DNA from 2 places in the Shewanella sp. SM73 genome. Region 2 is predicted to be linked to the other one. Evidence: predicted binding sites of a transcription regulator. Region 2 holds the regulator's gene; the other holds the start of a gene.
What was found. The regulator LexA, encoded in region 2, represses DNA repair genes until DNA is damaged. The targets are predictions, from matches to a motif close to TACTGTATNNNNATACAGTA.
Positions count from the first base shown of each region.

Region 1 (3,134 bases), on a different contig from region 2:
ACAATGTATTGATGACTTATCTGAAATCTCCGAGTTTGTGTTGCTCAGTGCTGGTCAGGGCAATACTGCTCCAATGCACTTCAATATTGCCTTCGATAAAGAGAAGAACCAATGGTGCTATGTAGAGGTTGTTCAATAGCTCTTACTAGCTAGTATTCTTCGATTACAATGACTGTATATGTCAACAGTAGTCTATTGCTATGTGTTATCCCTATTTCTGCTCGTGTAGAGTGTTTATAGCTTATGTTCTAGGGGACTCGATGCAAGATATTGGCATCTTTAATGATGCTATTCTCATAGTTGTCTAGCGAAATAGTGGCGATTCAGCACTTGAAAGCACTCTTGGCATAGAAAAAGTTATCTGAAAAGTTCAGTATTGCACAATACTCATAACTCGGAAATGTCCCTATTGAAATAGACATTTCTTGTGGTATGAGTTCGGTGTCTTGTTTTGAGAATCACTTGAAGAAGCCGCCTGAATTGATATTTAATAAATAAATCATTTGGGTTTGGAGCTTACTTGATGTGCGGACGCTTAACTATTGATGGTTTGGTATTGGCTGATCGGGTATCTGCACAATTTGGAATTCCATACAATCCTCAAACGAATTTAGACCTAAGGCCTACAGAACAAGTCACTGTTGTAGGGCTGGTCAATGATCAACTGGCTTCAATCCATTGCACCTGGGGAATTAAACCTAATTGGTCTAAGTCTCTGCTAATCAATGCTCAAGTTGAAACCGTAAGAGAAAAGAAAACCTTCGCTAATGCGTTTGCGCACCATCGCTGTGTTGTTCCATGTTCTGGATGGTATGAGTGGCGTGACGAAGGTGGTAAGCGAAAGCAAAAATACTTGTTTAGTCATGCAGAGGAACAGCCATTGTATATGGCGGGGATCTTATTCCCGTCCAATGATGGTGCCCAACTGGTTACCCTCACCACTGCGTCAACAGCACAATGCAGCCAATATCACAACCGAATGCCGCTATTGATTGCACCATCAGATATCGACTTCTGGTACAAATTCGATAGCATTCAGCTTGAGCCATTGCTACACCATCCAGAACAATTACCTATAGCAATTCATTCTTAATGCCAGCGAATAAATTTTGATTGTTATTGACTATGTGCATGCTGTTAACTAGGTTTGCTGGGTCAAATTTATCGATAATAGATGTATTGTAAGGGCGTACCTATGGAGCATAAGGTTTTACACGTAAAAGCATTTTTCAAAAAAATGGGGCCAGAAGGGGACCATCCTGTTTATAAAGACTTAGATAAAAGTGCTCAGATAAACGACCCTTGGACAAACAAGAAAGTAGTCGTCGCGGAACTCGCCAAGATCACTCAATATTCTGACTGTGAAGTCGATAGTGAACGTTTATCTAGTGATTTGGAGCTTGCTCTAACTGAGTTAACAAATGCTGGATACATGCTTAAAGAAATAGTGCCAATCACTTCAGGAAAGTACCACTCCGAGGTTTACTCATCCTTGTTAGGTAAAAATGCATACCCATTTGCTTATGGGTACTCATATACAGACAGTTTGATTGTAGTAGGCCAAAAGGTTGACTAGGGTTCACTGCAATCTTTATCAGTTCAAATCAGATAACTGATAAGTAAATCATCTAAAGTTTGCTAACAACTTCGCTAGCGCTATAATGACTGTATTTATATACAGTAATGGTGGCGCTATGCGTGTTTACCCTTTTATACCTGTTCCTGCTCGTGCTGGAGTTCACGGCTTTGAAAACCCAGCAGCCGAATACACACAACTGGGTTTAAGTCTCGATGAGCTATTAGTGCAACATCCGAGCGCTACTTATATAGGTTTAGCGCAAGGGGAATCAATGCAAGGGGTTGGCATCTTTGATGGTGACGTACTCATTGTGGATAGGCATGTTACAGCGCAACAAGGTGACGTTATCGTTGCAACTCTGAACGGTGAGTTTGTATGTAAAATCTACGACAAAACCCGAAAATTGCTTTTATCGTCTAATGAACAACAGCAAGCCGTTGAGGTTAAAGATTACGATGACTTCCGTATAGAAGGGGTTGTAACTCGGTCTGTGAGGCTGCACACCCATTGCTCTATATTGGTGTCACAACTATGTATGCCTTAGTTGATGCTAACTCATTTTATTGCTCTGCAGAGCAGGTATTTAGGCCTGATTGGCGTGGTAAGCCAATGATTGTGTTGAGCAACAATGACGGCTGCATCGTAGCGGCAAACAAGCAAGCGAAAGAACGGGGTGTGCCTAAGTTTGCACCATACTTTCAGGTCAAAGACCTGTGTACGAAATTAGGCGTCATTGTTTGTTCAAGTAACTATGAACTCTATGCTGATTTATCCGCAAAGATGATGAATATCATTGGCCGATTTGCACCAGAGCAGCACGTCTATTCGATTGATGAAAGCTTTCTCTCCTTTAAAAATTGTTACCCCGCCATTAAGTGCTTACAAACCCAAGGCCAGTTGATTCGAAAAGCAGTTTGGAAAGAAACACGTTTACCGGTTTGTGTCGGCATAGGCTCAACACTCACACTGGCTAAAGCGGCCAATCACGCGGCAAAGAAGTTACCTGGCTATCATGGTGTGTGTGTTATTGATAATGAACAAGACAGGATTTCAATTTTACAATCAATGAATGTGAATGATGTCTGGGGTATTGGGCGCAGGATAAGCAAAAAACTTGAATTGATGAACGTCAAGACCGCCTATGACTTAGCAAAAATCCCTGCAGGTTTAGCTCGGAAGCAATTTAGTATTGAAATAGAACGCACTGTACGTGAACTCAATGGGCAAGCGTGCAAAGTGTGGGACGAGGCGAGGGCAGATAAGAAGCAAATATTCTCAACTCGTAGTGTGGGCGAGCGTATTACCGAGTATGAAGATTTACTGCAAGCCTTAAGTAAACATGTGGCGATTGCCGCAGCGAAAGCGCGCAAGCAAGGTTCAAGCTGTAAAACAATGTTGTTGTTTGCCAGCAATTCTCCCTACGATGAACGCCCAACAGGCTTTAAGACCTTAGTGCACTTTGCTTGTGCCACCGATTGCAGCATTGAACTTACTCAAGGCATGACACAAGCAGCATCTCAACTTTTCCGTGCAGGCGTACGTTATTATAAAGTCG
Region 1 covers NZ_JAKKRY010000001.1:561,976-565,109, forward strand. Annotated here, with positions in the region: gene L5M51_RS02455 (hypothetical protein) at 1-139, shown strand, start outside; gene L5M51_RS02460 (SOS response-associated peptidase) at 524-1,093, shown strand; gene L5M51_RS02465 (hypothetical protein) at 1,196-1,576, shown strand; gene L5M51_RS02470 (LexA family protein) at 1,695-2,123, shown strand; gene L5M51_RS02475 (Y-family DNA polymerase) at 2,111-3,134, shown strand, end outside.
Region 1: a site for LexA is predicted at 1,664-1,683, ahead of L5M51_RS02470 (LexA family protein). Genes of this name have one in related genera too.

Region 2 (3,134 bases):
CGCGCAACCCGTGCTAACTTATGGGCAATCCCCATGTCGGTGCCATGTTCGTCAGCCATGTAACGCAGGGATACGGCATTCGAAAACTGCACGAAGTTATGTCGACCTAAGAACAGAATCATCAAGCACTTGCGCAGCCAAGTCGGGTTTTCCCGCTCAAATACGGCCGCCTTCATAGTGTCGTCTTCTTTCCCTGGCGTGCGACCCCAATACAAGCTCACGGGTACCAGTTGAATATCTAATTCAGGACGTTCCTTATGCACGGCTAACAAACGCATAAAACATTCGAGGAAAGGCTCATTACCAGCACGCTCGCCAAACAGTGGCTTACGTCCTTGAAGACAGACAACCCGAGGCGCAGTCACACCATTAGCCACTAGAGGCTCATAAGGGCTTGGTAAACCTAACTTAGCCGTTATTTCGCTCAAAGCAGCTATGTCACTGAGGGATTCTGTTTTCATCACATAAACAAGGGGTCTGGAAGCATCCAGATTCAGATCGGCAAAGGGATCCTGAGGCACCACAATAGTGTGCACTAAGTGTTTTTGGATCCAACGTAATGATTTCAACCAAAGAGAGTCGTGTTTAGGCATTATTCTTATGCAATTAAGTGCGTTTACTAGCCCGATAGAATACCAGACTATGGGTAATATTCGCTAATTCTCTCCAACATAGCTAAAAAGTGGTTAATACTTGCGCTGCAAATAATACTGTATATACTAACAGTAACTGTATAGAAAAACAGGAAACACCATGAGACCTTTGACGCCACGCCAAGCTGAAATATTAGAGCTAATTAAACGAAATATTGCCGATACTGGCATGCCACCCACTCGGGCAGAAATCGCAACCCGTTTAGGTTTTAAGAGCGCCAATGCGGCTGAAGAACACCTTAAAGCGTTGGCGAAAAAGGGCTGCATTGAGATCATGCCTGGCACATCTCGGGGCATTCGTCTGCCTGCGGAAATCGAAGATTTGACTGAAACAGGTTTACCGCTCATCGGCCAAGTGGCCGCGGGTGAACCTATCCTCGCCCAAGAACATGTTGAACAGTACTACCAAGTCGACCCAAGCATGTTCCATCCCGCCGCCGATTTTTTACTGCGAGTAAAAGGCGACAGCATGAAGAATATCGGCATTCTCGAAGGTGATTTGCTGGCAGTTCATAAAGTAGAACAAGCTAGAAATGGTCAGGTGGTTGTCGCTAGAGTCGATGACGATGTCACTGTTAAACGTTTCGAAAAAAAAGGTAATGTGGTCTATCTACATGCCGAAAATGAAGATTACTCCCCGATTAAAGTGGATTTAGGCTTCCAAAGTTTAACAATTGAAGGACTCGCCGTCGGTGTGATCCGTAATGGAGATTGGCTATGAATAAACTACTTGGCAATGCCCCCCGCCATCCGGGCTTGTGGCTCGATGAAGTCCGTGATGCCGACTATGACTGGCACCATGCGCCTATCGCCTGCATGCCAACTAAGACTCAAGGTCGCCAAGAATTAATTCATCTGAGTGCACAACTCGCTCAGTTAAGCCAACAGGGCCGTTGGTTAGTGCTCATCAACCCACCAAGTATTGGCTACAAGCAAACGCTCGCTAACGCGGGTGTGCGTATGGATAGAGTTTTGCTGGTACATGCTAAAGATGAAGTCGAAACCCTGTGGGCGATGGAAAAAGCCCTGACAAGTGGTACGTCCAGTGCAGTCATTACTTGGACTCAATCATTAGATGCGCGGGATAATCGACGCCTACAAATCGTGGCTAAAAGTGCCAGAGCTATGGGCATAGTGCTTGAAGACGTAAACAGTCACTTACATGCCGACGTACGCATTGAGCAAGGCAATCTCTTCGGTCAGCAATCTTTTTTTAGCGCTGTACACTAAATATTCATTTAATTTTTTACCTTGAAAGCCGCCTCACCTATGAATGTGAGGCTTTTTTTTGGCAATTTTTCAGATAATTAGATAAATAAGTGATCTTGATCAATATTTAAACAGCAAGTATGGTTGGTTAAGTCGGTGATGATATATCACCTTCCGTGGTCAATGAATCGAGTATTTATCGAACTCGAAGCGCCACTAAAAATAGAGAACAGATTTATTTCAGCAGTATGTGCCAGCGTGGCTAATTACCAGCAGTAACAATACTTGATTAAAAGTAACAGCCGCCAACGCACGTTGAAGTCAAAAAAGCTTTTTTGGGAACTGAAGAGTTTGCATAGAGTTGAGACTTACTGTGTTGCTCTTCTTTGTAGTTGCTATTCGCAATTGGCAGAGGAGAAGTCTTGTGAAGCAATTGTTGTATTGTTTACTCGTGGTGCTTTTCGCACCACCGTTGACCGCCGCAGACATGCGGTTCAACATGACCCCTGGCGTGACCGAGATCAGTGGCAAGGTTTATCACTTGCACATGACCATCTTGTATATCTGCTGCGCAATAGGCCTAGTGGTCTTTGGCGTCATGATTTACGCCATGATCAACCACAGAAAATCCAAAGGCGCTGTCGCGTCCCACTTTCACGAAAGCACTAAAGTTGAAATCGCTTGGACGATTCTGCCATTTATCATTTTGATCTTAATGGCGATTCCAGCGACAAAAACTTTAATCGCAATGGAAGATCCCAGCAACGCCGATCTCACCGTAAAAGTCACGGGGTCCCAATGGAAATGGCATTACAGCTATTTCGATCAAGATATTGATTTTTATAGCATACTGACAACACCCAGAGCACAAATTGAAGGCACCGAAACCAAGGGTGAAAACTATCTATTGGAAGTCGATAAACCGCTCGTTCTACCGATAAACCGCAAAATCCGCTTTCTGATGACTTCAGAGGATGTCATCCATTCCTGGTGGGTACCCGCCTTTGCCATTAAGAAAGATGCCAACCCTGGATTTATCAATGAGGCTTGGACTCGCATCGACAAACCCGGCATTTACCGCGGTCAATGCGCCGAACTTTGCGGAAAAGACCATGGTTTTATGCCTATCGTAGTACAAGCGTTACCTGAAGCCGAGTTTGAGGCTTGGGTAACAGAGCAGAAACAAGCCGCAGGTGCTGCGGCTGAAGCCGCTCAAGCCGCTTTATCACAAACCCTAAGTAAAGAAGAGTTGATGACTCAAGGTGAACAAGT
Region 2 covers NZ_JAKKRY010000010.1:68,955-72,088, reverse strand. Annotated here, with positions in the region: gene plsB (glycerol-3-phosphate 1-O-acyltransferase PlsB) at 1-593, opposite strand, end outside; gene lexA (transcriptional repressor LexA) at 754-1,374, shown strand; gene L5M51_RS14525 (cell division inhibitor SulA) at 1,371-1,883, shown strand; gene coxB (cytochrome c oxidase subunit II) at 2,287-3,134, shown strand, end outside.